4 regions of the Streptomyces sp. 11x1 genome follow, and region 4 is predicted to be linked to each of the others. Evidence: riboswitches for the same ligand, from Rfam matches in the RefSeq annotation. Region 4 holds a riboswitch; each other region holds the start of a gene.

Region 1 (4,157 bases), 2.9 Mb from region 4:
CGGCGTCGACGCCGAACTGGTCACCTTCCACGACCTCGTCGACGGCCGGGAGCACCTGGCGATCGTCCTCGGCGACCCCGCCCCCGGCACGGCCCCGCTGGTCCGGCTGCACTCCGAGTGCCTGACCGGTGACGTGTTCGGCTCGGCCCGCTGCGACTGCGGTCCGCAGCTGCGCGAGGCGGTGGAGCGGATCGCCGACCGCGGCGGCGTCCTCCTCTACCTCCGCCAGGAGGGCCGGGGCATCGGCCTCTACAACAAGCTGGACGCATACGCCCTCCAGGACCAGGGCCTCGACACCTACGAGGCGAACGCGGCGCTCGGGCTGCCGGAGGACGCCCGTGACTACACGGCGGCGGCCCAGATGCTGGGCGCCCTCGGTATCGACGAGCTGGACCTGCTCTCCAACAACCCCGACAAGGCGCAGCAGCTGCGCGGCCTCGGCGTGGCCGTGCGCGACCGCGTGCCCACGGGCGTCTTCACCACCGCCCACAACGTCCGCTACCTGCGCGCCAAGGTCCTCCAGACCCAGCACACCCTCCCCCTCCACGAGCTGACGGGCGCGACGGGACTGACCGGCCTCTCGACGGGCTGAGCCCCGCCCGGCTTCCCGATGGCCTCAACCCGTCCGCCCTCCGCGTCCCTCCCCCCGTCTCTCCGCTAGGCCCTGTCGTCACATTCCCGCCTGCCCCGCGACGCCATGCTCGCGCTCTCGACGCACCGGGCACCGACCCGAGTACGCCCGGTACGCGAGTCGGTGCCCGGCACGCCGAGAGCACGCTCCCCCGGTCTCGGCTGTGCTCGACCGGGAGGTACCCCCACGACGCCGCCAGGCCGCCCTTCGGGCGACGACGGGAATGTGACGACAGGGCCTAGCCCACTCGGCCCCGTCGGCTCGCCCCACCGCCCACCCCCGGAAACCCTGTATCCGTGGGGCAGCGAGAGGGTACGGAGGTCATGCGGGAGCCGGGTGGGCGGCGGTTCTCGTACGCCCGCAGGCTCGCCTGCGTCCTTCCCGTGCTGCTGATCGCCGTCGGACTCTTCTACGACCACTTCACCCCGCGCGAGTTCACCGCGGTCCCCTTCTTCATCGCCGCGCCCCTGGTGGCGGCCCCGCTCTTCTCGTTGCTCGGCACGGTGGTCATCGGCGCCGCGTCGGGGGTCGGCATCACCGGCGTCCGCCTCTACTACGACGACGCAGGCCATGAGGACGCGATCACCGAGATCGCCACGGTGGCCACCGCCGCCGTACTGGCCGTACTGATCAACCGCCTCGTCCGCCGCAGCGACGCCCGGCTCGCCACCGCCCGGGAGATCGCCGAGGCGGCGCAGCGGGCCGTGCTCCCGGTGCCGCAGGAGCGGATCGGCGGGCTGGAGATCGCCGCGCGGTACGAGGCCGCGCAGGCCGGGGCGTCGATCGGCGGCGATCTGTACGCGGTGCAGGACTCGCCCCACGGCGTACGGCTCATCGTCGGCGACGTACGCGGCAAGGGGCTGGGAGCGGTGTCGGCGGTGGCGGTGCTGATCGGGGCGTTCCGGGAGGCGGCCGAGCAGGAGGCGACGCTCGAAGCGGTGGCCCAGCGGCTGGAACGGGCGCTGGCCCGGGAGGGGACGCGGCGGGAGGCGGCGCGGAGTGACGGGGCGGTGGAGTACGAGGGGTTCGTGACGGCCGTGCTCGCGGAGTTCCCGCACGGCGCGGGCCGCGCCCGGATCGTCAACCGGGGCCACCCCTCGCCCCTGCTGCTGCATGCCGACGGCACGTTGTGCACCCTGGACGCCCCGCAGCCCGCGCTGCCGCTCGGCATGGACGACCTGGGCACCTGGCCCGACCGCGCGGAGGAGACCCGGTTCCCGTCCGGCGCCACGCTGCTCTTCTACACCGACGGCCTGTCCGAGGCGCGCGACGCGCACGGTGTCTTCTACGACCCGGCCGTGCGCCTCTCGGGCCGTGGGTTCACCGCCCCGGGCGCCCTGCTGACGACGCTCGCGGAGGAGGTGCGGCGGCACACGGGCGACCGCACGACGGACGACATGGCCCTCTTGGCCGTCCGCCGCCCGTGAAGTATGGCCGTCGGGCGTTCGTGAAGTGTGGCCGTCCCACGTCCGCGAGGTGGAGATGTCACCGAGCGTGTCCGCCCCGCCGTTCTCCGTATAAAAACTGACGCCACGTCAGGTCAACTGTTACTCGCGAGTAAAGGTCAACTCGCCCGTTTTCAGACCCTCATGACCCGTAAAGTCCCGCGCGAAAAACGGAACGATCATTCAGAACAGCTTGGAATGGAGTGCTCGCGTCTATTAACGTTCGATAACGCAGCGCGGTCGTCCCAGCCGTCACAAGAGACGGCTCCGTGCTCACGCGCCGAATCCCGCAAGGGAACCGGGGAACCACCAACCCTGGGGTGAATCGCACGGAAACCGCCGTGGCATTACGCACGACCGGTTTACGCGCGTAGGAGACCTTCCTGCTCCGAACCCGTCAGCTAACCCGGTAGGCGAGAAGGAAGGAAGGAGTACGCCCACGTGGCGTCGAACCGGTCCGCGACCGAAGCCCCGTTCGTGCCGGCCCAACGTGACGGCGAGAGCCAGACGTTCGGCTACGGCAGCTACAACAGCGACAACGAGGGCCCCTGGCAGGAGTGGAACCCCAGCGAGGATTCCCTTCGCCCCGTTCGCGGTCGGCACCGCGTGGCCAAGAAGAGCGGCGTACTCGCCCGTAACGGTCTCGCCCGCAGCTCCACGGTCCTCGGCGTCGGTGTCATAGCCGCCGTCAGCGGTGCCGGGATGGCGAGCGCACAGTCCGGCAAGGCCCCCGTCTCCATATCGATACCCGACCTGCCGAACGTCGGCTCGGTCTTCGAGGACGAGGCCGACGAGCCGGAGCCCCAGGGTTCCACCTCCCCCCTCAGCAACGCGGGGCTGATCGCCGCCGACACCGAGCAGGGCACCGCGGACGCCGGTGAGGCGCTGCGCGCCCGCATCATGGCGCAGGCCGAGTCCCAGCAGGACGCCTTCGACAAGGCCGCCGCCGAGGCCGCGCAGACCGCCGCCGCGGAGCAGGCCGCCGAGCAGGCCGCCAAGGAGAAGAAGGAAGCCGAGGCCAAGGAGGCCGCCGCCAAGAAGAAGGCGGAGGAGGAGGCCGCGGCGAAGAAGGAAGCCGAGCGTCTCGCCGCCCTGGCCAAGCAGTTCACGCTTCCCACCTCCTCGTACACCCTCACCTCCAGCTTCGGTCAGGCCGGCCCGTACTGGTCCTCCGGCTACCACACCGGCCTCGACTTCGCGGCCCCCACCGGCACCCTGATCAAGGCCGTAGGCAGCGGCACCATCACGCAGGCCGGCTACGAGGGCTCCTACGGCTACAAGACCGTCCTCACCCTCGATGACGGCACCGAGATCTGGTACGCCCACCAGTCCTCCATCGGCGTGAGCGTCGGCCAGAAGGTCGCCACCGGCGACGTCATCGGCCGCGTCGGCGCCACCGGCAACGTCACGGGCGCCCACCTCCACATGGAGGTCCACCCCGGTGGCTCCACCACCGGCATCGACCCGGCGGCCTGGCTCCGCAGCAAGGGCCTCAACCCGTAACGGCCGGCATCACACCCGAAGCAACGACGCCGCGTACGCCCCTGGGCCTACGCGGCGTTCGTCTTGTCCCCTGCGACGCCCTGGACCTCCCCGGACCCCGGCCCTCTCGGCTCCCCGGAGAACTCCCCTGTAGACAGAAGGGCCGGCAGACATGGCGAAGAGCGCACTTCTCGTGATGGACGTCCAACGCGACGTCGTGGCCATCGCGGACGACGGGTCCGGATATCTGCCGCGCCTGCGCAGGGCGATCGACGGAGCCCGGGCCGCCGAGATCCCCGTGATCTACGTCGTGATGGGGTTACGGCCGGGCGCGCCGGAGATCAGCCCGCGCAACAAGGCGATGGCGAACGTGGTGCGGGCCGGCCTGTTCACCGAGGGCGAGCCCGGCACCCAGATCCATGACGAGGTCGTGCCCCGTCCGGGCGAGGTCGTGGTCACCAAGAGAAGGGGGAGCGCGTTCTCGGGCAGCGACCTCGACCTGGTGCTCAGGGCGCGCGACATCGACAGCCTCGTCCTCACCGGCATCGCCACCAGCGCCGTGGTGCTGTCCACCCTGTGGCGCGCCATCGACCTGGACT
Region 2 (4,157 bases), 1.3 Mb from region 4:
ACGACACTGCCACCCCCGATATACGTAACCGAAGGGACACAGAAGGTGATCCCGGCCGAAGCTGCCCATGGACCGCGCCGTCCCATGCGCCAGGGGAGCGCAAGAATGCTGTGAGTGGCCAAGAGTCACTCTACGGAGCGATTCTCAGCGACCTGTCGTAGGCGACAAGTTGACGACAGATCGCTGAGAATCCGACAGATCTAAAGCGGCCGTACACCCGGTCACGCGGGCCGCACCACGCTGTGGATCGAGGACTCGCCGTCGTAGAAGATCGACTCCTCGCGGACGTACGTGCCTGGCTTGGGGGCGTGGATCATCATGCCGTTGCCGATGTAGATGCCGACGTGGCCGATGTTGTCGTAGAAGAAGACGAGGTCCCCCGGCCTGGCGTCGGCGAGGGGGACGGTGGTGCCCGCCTCGACCTGGTCGTAGGTGGTGCGCGGGAGGTCGACGCCGGCGGCCTTCCAGGCGGCCTGGGTGAGGCCGGAGCAGTCGTAGGAGCCGGGGCCGGTGGCGCCCCAGACGTACGGCTTGCCGATCTGCGCGCGGGCGAATGCCAGGGCCTTGGTGGCCTTCGTGGCGTAGGTGGAGTCCTCGACGGGAGCGGTGGTCCCGCTGGTGCCGGGAGACGTCTCCGTGTCGGCGGCGGTCCCTCCCTGGGTCTCCTGGGTCTCCTGGGTCCCCTGGGCCTCCTGGGTGCTCGGGGACTCCTGGCTCGCCTGCTGCGCCGCCTGCCGACGCGCGAGTTCCTCCGCCTTGCGGTCGGCCTCCTCCTGCTCGCGCTGTTCGATCGCGGCGAGCCGGGCCTTCTCCGCGGCGGTGAGGGTGGAGAGCAGTTCGCGGGCCTCGGCGAGCTTCGCCTGGACCTTGGCCTTGCTGGTCTTGAGGGCGTTCTGCGACTCGGTGAGCTTCTCGAGGCTGTCGCTCGCGGTCCGGCGCTGCTCCGCCGCGTCGGCCTGCTCGGTGACGTACGCGTCGACGGCCTGCTTCTGACGGTCCGTCATCCGGTCCATCAGCTGGTTCTGGTCGAAGTAGTCCTGCGGGTTGTCCGCGAGGAGCAGCGAGGCCTGGTCGGGGGCGGACGCGCCGTTGCGGTACTGGGCCGCGGCGAACGATCCCAGTTCCTCCCGTGCCTCGTTGAGCTTCTCCGTGCGCTTGGCGACGTCGTCGAGGAGGGTGTCGACCTTCTTCTTCTGCTTGGTCGTCCTCTCCTTGGCCGCGTTGTAGTTCTCGGTCGCCGACCCGGCCTGGCGGTAGAGGTCGTCGACCTTCTTCTCGACGTCCTCCAGGCTCGGCCTGTCGTCGTCGGAGGGTGCGGCGGTGGCCGTCTGGGAGAGCAGGGCCACGGAGGTGAGGGCGGCCGTGGCGAGAGCGGGGGTGCGTATGCCCGCGCGCGTCCGGCCGGTCGGACGCGGCTTGCGGTGCGGCGCCATGGTGCGGCGTCTCCTTCCGTAGTCCGCCTACCGAGTTAGCTGTCGGGTTCGGGCGCAAGCTTCGGAAGGTTTGCCCTGCGGCCCTTGCCGCGAGCGGCGGTCGGGTCGATTCACCCCAGAGGTCGGTGGGTCCCCGGCTCCGGCGCCGCGAGAGGCGTACCGGACTCGGCGGGGGCCGTGCGGCCCGGCGACGTTCGCCGGTTGTGTCGTACGACCCAAGAGAAGAAGTTAGCCAACTCGTGGGTCCCGTGTGAAGGTTGATGTTCGATATGCCCGATACGTTTTCGTGACCTTAGCCTCTTGCGCGCGACAGGCGGTAGGCTCGATCGCTCACCGTCGTGAGGTGAGCGCGGTGAGTGGTGGGTGTGGACTTCCCGGGGCGGCCCCCCGCTGTCAGTGGGGGCGCCTAGACTCGGAGAGCGATGAGCAGCCTCTTTGACGACAGCTTCCTGGCGGACCTCCAGGCCCCCCGCGGCCACGCGGAGGAGCCCCCGCCGCCGCCCGAGGACGATCATGTACCGGAGCCGCTTCCGGACGATCTGTTCGGCGGGAAGTTCGACGTGCCACCGGACCGGGACGAGTACTACCGCGGCGGTGCCCCCCGCCCGGCCCTCGACGCGGCGGCCCTCCTGGACGGGCTGAACGAGAACCAGCGCGCGGCCGTGGTGCACGCCGGCTCCCCTCTGCTCATCGTCGCCGGCGCGGGTTCCGGCAAGACCCGTGTGCTCACCCACCGCATCGCCCATCTGCTCGGCGAGCGGCATGTCCACCCGGGCCAGATCCTCGCGATCACCTTCACCAACAAGGCCGCCGGTGAGATGAAGGAGCGCGTCGAGCAGCTCGTCGGCCCGCGCGCGCACGCGATGTGGGTCATGACCTTCCACAGCGCGTGCGTCCGGATCCTGCGGCGCGAGTCGAAGAAGCTCGGTTTCACGTCCTCCTTCTCGATCTACGACGCCGCCGACAGCAAGCGGCTGATGGCGCTCGTCTGCCGTGATCTGGACCTCGACCCGAAGCGCTTCCCGCCGAAGTCCTTCAGTGCCAAGATCTCGAACCTGAAGAACGAGCTGATCGACGAGGAGGACTTCGCCGCCCAGGCCGCCGACGGCTTCGAGAAGACCCTCGCCCAGGCCTACGCGCTCTACCAGTCGCGCCTCCGCGAGGCGAACGCGCTCGACTTCGACGACCTGATCATGACGACGGTCAATCTGCTGCGCGCCTTCCCGGACGTCGCCGAGCACTACCGGCGTCGCTTCCGTCATGTCCTCGTCGATGAGTACCAGGACACCAACCATGCCCAGTACGCCCTGGTCAGAGAGCTGGTCGGCACCTCCGAGCACCCGGTGGACGTGCCACCGGCCGAGTGGGACGTGCCGCCGGCGGAGCTCTGCGTCGTGGGTGACGCGGACCAGTCGATCTACGCCTTCCGCGGCGCGACCATCCGCAACATCCTCCAGTTCGAGGAGGACTACCCGGACGCGACGACGATCCTGCTGGAGCAGAACTACCGCTCCACGCAGACGATCCTCTCCGCGGCCAACGCGGTCATCGAGCGCAACGAGTCCCGCCGCCCGAAGAACCTGTGGACCAATGCGGGCGCCGGTGCGCAGATCACCGGCTATGTCGCCGACACCGAGCACGACGAGGCCCAGTTCGTCGCCGACGAGATAGACCGACTGACGGACGCGGGCGAGGCGAAGGCCGGCGACGTCGCCGTCTTCTACCGGACGAACGCCCAGTCCCGTGTCTTCGAGGAGGTGTTCATCCGCGTCGGCCTGCCCTACAAGGTCGTCGGCGGGGTGCGTTTCTACGAGCGCAAGGAGGTCCGGGACGTCCTCGCGTATCTGCGTGTCCTCGCCAACCCCGAGGACTCCGTCCCCCTGCGCCGTATCCTCAACGTGCCCAAGCGCGGCATCGGCGACCGTGCCGAGGCGATGATCGACGCCCTCTCCCAGCGCGAGAAGATCAGCTTCCCGCAGGCCCTGAAGCGTGTGGACGAGGCGTACGGCATGGCGGCCCGGTCGACCAACGCGGTCAAGCGGTTCAACACGCTGATGGAGGACCTGCGGACCGTCGTCGAGTCCGGCGCCGGACCGGCGACCGTCCTGGAAGCCGTCCTCGAACGCACGGGCTATCTGGCCGAGTTGCAGGCATCCACCGACCCGCAGGACGAGACCCGGATCGAGAACCTCCAGGAACTCGCCGCGGTCGCCCTGGAGTTCGAGCAGGAGGCCGGTGCCGCGGAGGGCGAGACCGAGGGCGGTGCGGCGGGGACGACCTCCGCCGGGCTCGCCGACTTCCTGGAGCGGGTGGCGCTGGTCGCCGACTCCGACCAGATCCCCGACGAGGAGGAGGACGGCTCGGGCGTCATCACGCTCATGACCCTCCACACCGCCAAGGGCCTGGAGTTCCCGGTGGTCTTCCTCACCGGCATGGAGGACGGCGTCTTCCCGCACATGCGCGCCCTCGGCCAGACCAAGGAACTGGAGGAGGAGCGCCGCCTCGCGTACGTCGGCATCACCCGCGCACGTGAACGGCTCTACCTCACCCGGTCGACGCTGCGCAGCGCCTGGGGACAGCCCTCGTACAACCCGCCGTCCCGGTTCCTGGAGGAGATCCCGGCCACTCATCTGGAGTGGAAGCGCACGGGTGCCTCCGCGCCGGTGTCCTCGGGTCCGGCCGCCGGTATCGCGGCGTCGCTGTCGTCCTCCCGCTCCCGTTCCT
Region 3 (4,157 bases), 1.2 Mb from region 4:
GCCGTACCGGCCCTTCGAGGCCCCGGTCGACGGACACGAGGAGTACCCGGTCGAGGGCGGACCTCGCTTCACCCGCCCCGCGCTCTCCGTGCGCACGGAGAAGCGACGCGGCACCGAGTGGACCTTCCAGGAGTACGAGACCGACGGCGACGAGCTGCGGCTGCGCTTCACCGACGACGGACTCCGGATCACCCTGCACTACCGGATGCGCGACGACGTGGTCGAGCGCTGGGTGACCCTCGTCAACGAGGGCCCGGCGGCGGAGCTGCTGCGGGCCGACTCGGCGACCTGGACGCTGCCCCGGCGTGAGGAGGACACCTGGCGTCTCTCCCAGCTGCACGGGCGGTGGGCGGCCGAGTCCCGGCTCGTGCGCGCCGACCTCACCTACGGCGAGAAGGTCCTCGGCAGCCGGCGCGGACACACCGGTCATCAGCACCTGCCCTGGGTCGCCCTCGACACCGACGCCATCGAGGAGCGCGGCGAGGTCTACGGCTGCGCCCTGGGCTGGTCGGGTTCCTGGCGGATCGCGGTGGCCCAACTCCCGGACGCCCGTGTGCAGATCACCGGCGGCGCCGGCTACGACGAGTCCGGACTTCTGCTGCTGGAGACGGGCGGGACGTTCACCACGCCCGTCTTCGCCGGCCTGTGGAGCGACGGCGGCTTCGGCGGGGCGAGCCGCGCCTGGCACGCGTACCAGCGGGCGTATGTCATCCCGGACGCGGACCGGGATCGGCCTGTGCTCTTCAATTCCTGGGAGGCCACGGAGTTCGACATCTCCGAGGAACAGCAGGGGGCGCTCGCACGGCGGGCCGCCGCGATCGGGGTCGAGCTGTTCGTCGTGGACGACGGCTGGTTCGGGGCGCGGACCAGCGACCGGGCCGGCCTCGGCGACTGGACCCCCAATCCGGACCGCTTCCCGAAGGGACTCAAGCCGCTCGCCGAGCAGGTGCACGCCCTCGGGATGCAGTTCGGCATCTGGGTCGAGCCGGAAATGGTCAACCCGGACAGTGAGCTGTACCGGGCGCACCCCGAGTGGGCGCAGTTCCAACCGGGGCGAAAGCGGACGGAGCTGCGCAATCAGCTCGTACTTAATCTCGCGCGCGAGGACGTCCAGGAATACCTCTGGGAACGGCTCGACACCCTCCTGTCCAGCGCCCCGATCGACTATGTGAAATGGGACTTCAACCGCTGCTTCACCGATGCCGGCTGGCCCGGCGAGCCCTATCCGCAGAAGCTGTGGGTGGAGCACGTGCACGCCTTCTACGCCCTGCTGGACCGGCTGCGGGCCGCCCACCCGGGGGTCGCGTTCGAGTCGTGCTCGGGTGGCGGCGGCCGGATCGACCTCGGGGTCCTGGCGCGGACGGACCAGGTGTGGACCTCCGACAACACCGACCCGCTCGACCGGCTCGCCATCCAGCACGGCTTCAGCCAGATCCATCCCGCCCGGAGCATGGCCGCGTGGGTCACCGACAGCCCGAACAACCAGCTCAACGGGCGCGCCAGCTCGCTGCGGTTCCGGTTCGTCAGTGCGATGGCGGGTGTGCTCGGCGTGGGCGGCGACCTCACCGAGTGGAGCGAGGGGGAGCTGGTCGAGGCCCGGGAGTGGGTGGAGCTGTACAAGGAGATCCGGCCGGTCGTGCAGCGGGGCGACCTGTACCGGCTGCGGCCGCCGACGGGAGGACTGAGCGCCGTGGAGTACGTCCACGGTGACGAGGTGGTCGTCCTCGCGCTGCTCCAGGCCCAGCACTACGGAGAGTCGCTCGCCCCGCTCCGGCTGCGCGGGCTGGATCCGGGGGCGACGTACGAGTGCCGCGAAACGGGCGAAACGTACCGAGGTGCCGTGCTGGCGCACCATGGATTGCCGACGGGGTTGCGCGGCGACTTCGATGCGAAGGTTATCCGCCTACGTCGCACTTGAGCGATCTGCCCGAAATGAAGCTGTAATTCCAACAAGCCCTGGAATAAAGCTTACTGGGCCGTAGGTGCGTGAGCAGCGTCATATTCGTGACGTTCCGTTGCCGACATGTCCACGTAATTCGCGCTGATTTCCAGGGAGGTTGGAATACGCGCTAGACCGGTCATTGACGGAGCGTGATGGCGAATTGAAGTAAGGATCAGGGAGGAAGAGGCACAGGAAGTCCCAATGGTTGTCTCTGTGGGCACAAGTCGCTTACGTTCGGCGTCAATCCGGACGGACGCCCAATCCTGCCGCCGACCGGAGCCGCGTACCGACCCGATCCACGGCAGGAGCGGGGGACCCACAGGAATCACCGCCTGTTCCGGTCTCCGGAACGGCTAGGGGTAAAGCCGTGCGCAAGCACGGCCGGACATCTCCAGTCCGCACCCGACAGCTCACCTCGCAGGCGCCGGAGAGGAATTCGCCATGCCCGCGAAGGGTAAGCACCGCCGTCCGAAGTCCCAGCGCTTCACCCGCTCGATCGCCGCCGCCGGGACCGGTGGCGCGGCGCTCGCGCTGCCGTTGATCGGAGCCGCAGGCGTCCACGCCGCGACCCCGAGCGCCACCGTCTCCGGTGTCTCCGAGAAGGCGACCACGATCGCCGCCGAGAAGGCCGCGGCCGAGGCGGGCGCACGGATCGAGCAGGCCGAGAAGGCCGCGCAGGCGGAGAGAACCACCACCAAGAAGGCGGCTCCCAAGACCTACTCGGTCAAGGTCGGCGACTACCTCGCGAAGATCGCGGACGAGCAGGACGTCGAGGGAGGCTGGAAGCAGCTGTACTCGGACAACCGTGAGGCGGTCGGCTCCGACCCCTCGCTCATCCACCCGGGGCTCAAGCTCACCATCGGTGAGCGGGCCGCGTCGAGCGAGACGTCGCGCTCGTCCTCCAAGCCGCAGCTGTCGCAGTCCTCGAAGCCCGCCGAGTCCTCCCAGACATCGAAGTCCTCGAAGTCCTCGGGTGCGGCGAAGCAGGAGTCGAAGGACACCCGGGCGTCGACCTCCACGGGCAGCGGCCAGTCGTCGTCCAACGCCTCCGGCTTCAGCCGGCCCATCCTGAGCGCGACCGTCGGTACCGCGTACAAGGCCGCCGGCAGCATGTGGTCCAGTGGCTACCACACGGGCGTCGACTTCGTGGCCCCGACCGGGACCAGCCTGAAGGCCGTGGGCGCGGGCACCGTCGTCTCGGCCGGCTGGGGCGGCGCGTACGGCAACCAGGTCGTCATCAAGCTCGCCGACGGCTACTACGCCCAGTACGCCCACCTGTCCTCGATCTCCGTCTCCGCCGGCCAGTCCGTGAGCGGCGGCCAGCAGATCGGCCTCTCGGGCGCGACCGGCAACGTCACCGGACCGCACCTCCACTTCGAGATGCGCACCAGCCCGAACTACGGCTCGGACATCGACCCGCTGGCGTACCTCCGCTCGAAGGGCGTCGGCATCTGATCCACGCCGCCGCACCCGCCGAAGGCCGGACCCCATGACCGGGGTCCGGCCTTCGGCGTTCCCGGGAAGGGCCGCGGGCGCGGGCCGGACCACTGGGGCCACTTCCGGTTCGAGGGCTTCCGGGTATGGGGGGCTCCACTGACGGGGCCCGGGTATTCCGGGTTGATCGACACTTGACACGTGGTCTATCTCACCGTCCGTCAAGCCCTTGTTACGGTCGCGTAGGTCACATCCGAAGGTGAATCATGGCCCGATGTGACAGACGATTCGAAGGGCAGCAAAGCAATGATCGGGTCGTACGTGGCGCTGGGGGACAGCTTCACCGAGGGCGTCGGCGATCCCGGGCCCGACGGGCGGTTCGTCGGCTGGGCCGACCGGTTCGCGGTGCTTCTCGCGGACCGGTTGCCCGAGGGCGACTTCGACTACACCAACCTGGCCGTGCGGGGGAAGCTCCTCGACCAGATCGTGGAGGACCAGGTGCCGAGGGCGCTGGAGCTCGCCCCCGATCTGATCTCCTTCTGCGCGGGCGGCAACGACATCATCCGGCCGGGCACCGATCCCGACGAGGTCGCGGAGCGGTTCGAGCGGGCGGTCGTCAGGCTCACCTCGGCCGTCGGCACGGTCATGGTGACGACCGGGTTCGACACCCGTGACGTGCCGGTGCTGAAGCATCTGCGGGGCAAGATCGCCACGTACAACCTGCATGTCCGGGCCATCGCCGACCGGTACGGGTGCCCCGTGCTGGACCTGTGGTCGCTGA
Region 4 (4,157 bases):
CCTGGGCGTTCCCGGCGCCCGAACGCGGCACACTGGACAACGGCATGACCGTGCTGCGCTGCCACCGCCCCGGCCAGCAGGTCGTCGCCGTGGAGGTGCTCCTCGACGCTCCCCTGGACGCCGAGCCCGCCGGCATCGAGGGCGTCGCCACCATCATGACCAGGGCCTTCTCCGAGGGCACCGACAAGCACACGGCCGAGGAGTTCGCCGCCGAGCTGGAGCGGTGCGGCGCCACTCTGGACTCGCACGCCGACCACCCCGGTGTACGGCTGTCCCTCGAAGTGCCGGTGTCGCGGCTGGAGAAGGCCCTCGGCCTGCTCGCCGACGCCCTGCGGGCCCCCGCGTTCGAGGACGCCGAGATCGAGCGGCTGGTGGCCAACCGGCTCGACGAGATCCCGCACGAGACGGCCAACCCGGGCCGGCGGGCCGCCAAGGAGCTCTCCAAGCAGCTGTTCCCGGCCACCTCCCGGATGTCACGGCCCCGCCAGGGCACCGAGGAGACCGTCGAGGGCATCGACTCCGCGGCCGTACGCGCCTTCTACGAGCGCCACGTGCGCCCCGCGACGGCCACCGCCGTGGTCGTCGGCGACCTCACGGGCGTCGACCTCGACGCTCTGTTCGCCGACACCCTGGGCGCCTGGACCGGCTCCCCGGGTGCGCCGCGACCCGTGCCGTCGGTGACCGCCGACGACACCGGGCGCGTGATCATCGTGGACCGCCCCGGTTCCGTGCAGACCCAGTTGCTCATCGGCCGCGTGGGCGCCGACCGGCACGACCGCGTGTGGCCGGCGCAGGTGCTCGGCACCTACTGCCTCGGCGGCACCCTCACCTCCCGCCTGGACCGCGTCCTGCGCGAGGAGAAGGGCTACACCTACGGCGTGCGGGCGTTCGGCCAGGTGCTGCGGGCCGCGCCCGACGGTTCGGGCATCGCGATGCTCGCCATCAGCGGCTCCGTCGACACCCCCAACACCGGTCCGGCGCTCGACGACCTGTGGACGGTGCTGCGCACCCTCGCCGCCGAGGGCCTGACCGACGCCGAGCGCGACGTCGCCGTGCAGAACCTCGTCGGGGTGGCCCCCCTCAAGTTCGAGACGGCCGCGGCCGTGGCGAGCACGCTGGCCGACCAGGTCGAGCAGTACCTGCCGGACGACTACCAGTCGACGCTGTACCGCCAACTCGCCGCCACCGGCACCGTGGAGGCCACCGCGGCGGCCGTGAGCGCCTTCCCGGTGGACCGTCTGGTGACCGTCCTCGTCGGGGACGCCGCGCAGATCGAGGAGCCCGTCAGGGCCCTCGGAATCGGCGAAGTCACCGTCGTCCCGGCCGAGTAGAGGGCGACCGGACGGACGCGTGTCAGTGGGGCCCTGGTGACGGAAGAGTCACCAGGGCCCCTGTTTGTCCGTATTGATGGCGGAGGTTGTGTGTCTGCCCTGTGGCGTAGTTAACAAATCCTGTGATCCGTTTGTTATTTCGAAGACGGCCCACTTAGCGTCGGTCCGGCTGTTCGTCAGAAGTTCGCCGCAGCCGCGGCACCGGACAGTCATCGCCGAGTCCCCGCGTGGCGCGAGCCAGGGGAGCCGGGGACCCATCACAGTCCCTGGGGTGAATCGGGTGCCCTTCGCGGAGCGACGCGAAACGAGGGGTGGCCGTAGGAGACCTTCCTGCTCCGAACCCGTCAGCTAACCCGGTAGGCGAGAAGGAAGGAAAGGACCAGCTACTTCATGGCGTTCACCCGCGCCCCCGGGAAGCACCGCCGTCCCAGCCGTGTGCAGCGCACGACCACGAGGAACGTGGGCGTGGCCGCTCTCACCACCACCGGCGTCTTCGGCACCCTGGCCGGCCCCGCGCTCGCCGCGGAGGAGCCCGCCGTCGAACAGACCGGCCTGAACCAGATCATCACCCTCGGCGACACGGTCGCCGACCAGGTCGACGCGCAGGCGGCTGCCCAGGAGCAGGCCGCCGAGGTGGCCGCGGTCAAGAAGAAGGCGCAGGAGGAGGCCAGGAAGGCCGCCGCCGAGAAGGCCGAGCAGGAGCGTGCCGCCGCCAAGGAGCGCGAGGAGATCAAGGCCCGTGCCGCCCGCGCGGCCGAGCGTGAGCGCCTCAACCGCTACGTCGCGCCCATCAGCGGCTCCTACATCTCCACCGGCTACAAGACCGGCGGTGCCGTCTGGTCCTCCGGCAGCCACACCGGTGTCGACTTCCATGCCGCGTCCGGTACGGCCGTCCTCGCGGTCGGCTCCGGCACCGTCGTCGAGGCGGGCTGGGGCGGTGCTTACGGCAACAACATCGTCATCAAGATGAACGACGGCACCTACACCCAGTACGGCCACCTGTCGTCCATCGGCGTCTCCGTCGGCCAGACGGTCACCCCCGGCCAGCAGATAGGCCTCTCCGGGGCGACCGGCAACGTCACCGGGGCGCATCTGCACTTCGAGGCCCGGACGACGGCCGAGTACGGCTCGGACATGGACCCCGCCGCGTACCTGCGTTCGCACGGTGTGAACGTCTGACGCGTCCCCGACGCTTCCCTGGAGGCCCCGGCTCATCGAGCCGGGGCTTTCCTCGTTCATGCATACCCGCTGTGTGACGTAGCTCCTGTCCAAAAAATATCCTTGGATTCCGGTCCGCCATCGGAAATTCCCGCTCGCTGCAATAGAGTCGCTGGAACACACGTCAATCATCGACGTTTCACGGGGATTAAGGCGGAGGTCGGTCATGCGTATTCCGGCGCACTCGGTATGCACGGCGATCCGTGATGACATCGTCGCGGGTGTCTACGAGCGCGGCAGCCGGCTCACCGAGGAACTGCTCGCCCGCCGGTACGGCGTCAGCCGGGTGCCCGTGCGCGAGGCCCTGCGCACGCTGGAGGCCGAGGGGTTCGTGGTGACCCGTCGGCACGCGGGCGCGTGCGTCGCCGAGCCGACCGAGCAGGAGGCGGCCGACCTGCTGGAGATGCGCATGCTGCTGGAGCCCCTGGGGGCCGCCCGCGCAGCGCAGCGCCGTACGGAGGCGCACCTCAAGGTGTTGCGCGGCCTGGTCAGGCTGGGCCAGGAGCGGGCCAGGAGGGGCAACAGCGAGGATCTGCGCTCCCTGGGCGGCTGGTTCCACGAGACGCTCGCACAGGCGTCCGGCAGCCCCGCCCTGACCTCGACACTCGCCCAGCTGCGGCACAAGATCGCCTGGATGTACGCGGTCGAGGCGCCGTCCGACCCCGTGGAGTCCTGGGCGGAGCACGGCGGCATCGTGGACGCGGTCGCGCGCGGCGACAGCGACCGGGCCCGGACGATCACGTCCCTGCACACCGAGCGGGCCACCGCCGCGCACCGGCTCCGATTTCCGGCCGGGGCCGGCGGGACGGAGCGCCCGGAGCGTGTGAGGACTTCGCAACACCCCGTAAACACGCCGAGCCTGCGGCATTAACACGCACGCCGTATACAAAGAGGGAAGAATTCCGAGGGGCATTATTTCTGCTGCCCGCGGTCCGGAAAGAAGAGGTAAATACGAAGGGCCCGCCCGATAGATCGGACGAGCCCTTCGATGTGTGCGGGAGCGGCCTTTCAGGCCTTTCCGCTTCGGTTGCCCGGTCGCTCAGACCGTCTCGGGGAGTTCTTCGAGCCCCTCGGCGACGAGCTTGGCCAGACGGTCGAGCGCGACGTCCGCGCCCTCGGCGTCGGAGGCGAGCACGATCTCCTCGCCGCCCTGGGCGCCGAGGCCCAGGACCGCGAGCATGGAGGCCGCGTTGACGGGGTTGCCGTCGGCCTTGGCGATCGTCACGGGGATACCGGAGGCCGTGGTGGCCCGGACGAAGATGGATGCGGGTCGGGCGTGGAGGCCCTCGGCCCAGCCGACGTTGACGCGGCGCTCAGCCATGTGATGCTGCCCTTCAGGTGTCTCGGGTGCTGCAGAGAGGTCTAGACCGGGTTGTCTAGACCAGTTTCCCATATGGGGCGACGTACCGGAACGGGCCCACGGCCTGACCACGAACCGGCTGTCGCGCTTGTGTTGTTCTTCTGTCGTGCCACCCCAGACTGCCTCGCGCCGTTGTCGGACGCGAGCCGTACTCTGGGGCCCATGCAGACCTCGTCGGACCGGCACGAGTACCCCGCCCACTGGGAGGCCGACGTGGTGCTGCGCGACGGCGGCACCGCACGCATCAG

The links. A riboswitch is a leader RNA that binds a small molecule or an ion and turns the genes downstream of it on or off. The one in region 4 is predicted to bind cyclic di-AMP.
Region 1: linked by a shared signal. The riboswitch ahead of P8T65_RS24475 (M23 family metallopeptidase) and the one ahead of P8T65_RS11770 (M23 family metallopeptidase) in region 4 are both predicted to bind cyclic di-AMP.
Region 2: linked by a shared signal. The riboswitch ahead of P8T65_RS17205 (NlpC/P60 family protein) and the one ahead of P8T65_RS11770 (M23 family metallopeptidase) in region 4 are both predicted to bind cyclic di-AMP.
Region 3: linked by a shared signal. The riboswitch ahead of P8T65_RS06500 (M23 family metallopeptidase) and the one ahead of P8T65_RS11770 (M23 family metallopeptidase) in region 4 are both predicted to bind cyclic di-AMP.

The regions. Positions count from the first base shown of each region.
Region 1 covers NZ_CP122458.1:5,579,334-5,583,490, forward strand. The annotation lists gene ribA (GTP cyclohydrolase II) at 1-592, shown strand, start outside; gene P8T65_RS24470 (PP2C family protein-serine/threonine phosphatase) at 955-2,058, shown strand; cyclic di-AMP (ydaO/yuaA leader) riboswitch at 2,345-2,507, shown strand; gene P8T65_RS24475 (M23 family metallopeptidase) at 2,518-3,579, shown strand; gene P8T65_RS24480 (cysteine hydrolase) at 3,731-4,157, shown strand, end outside.
Region 2 covers NZ_CP122458.1:3,976,768-3,980,924, reverse strand. The annotation lists gene P8T65_RS17205 (NlpC/P60 family protein) at 222-1,433, opposite strand; cyclic di-AMP (ydaO/yuaA leader) riboswitch at 1,442-1,614, opposite strand; gene pcrA (DNA helicase PcrA) at 1,856-4,157, shown strand, end outside.
Region 3 covers NZ_CP122458.1:1,445,622-1,449,778, reverse strand. The annotation lists gene P8T65_RS06505 (alpha-galactosidase) at 1-1,918, shown strand, start outside; cyclic di-AMP (ydaO/yuaA leader) riboswitch at 2,221-2,379, shown strand; gene P8T65_RS06500 (M23 family metallopeptidase) at 2,384-3,397, shown strand; gene P8T65_RS06495 (SGNH/GDSL hydrolase family protein) at 3,683-4,157, shown strand, end outside.
Region 4 covers NZ_CP122458.1:2,692,542-2,696,698, reverse strand. The annotation lists gene P8T65_RS11775 (pitrilysin family protein) at 1-1,331, shown strand, start outside; cyclic di-AMP (ydaO/yuaA leader) riboswitch at 1,535-1,708, shown strand; gene P8T65_RS11770 (M23 family metallopeptidase) at 1,722-2,510, shown strand; gene P8T65_RS11765 (GntR family transcriptional regulator) at 2,716-3,420, shown strand; gene P8T65_RS11760 (HPr family phosphocarrier protein) at 3,589-3,870, opposite strand; gene P8T65_RS11755 (GNAT family N-acetyltransferase) at 4,072-4,157, shown strand, end outside.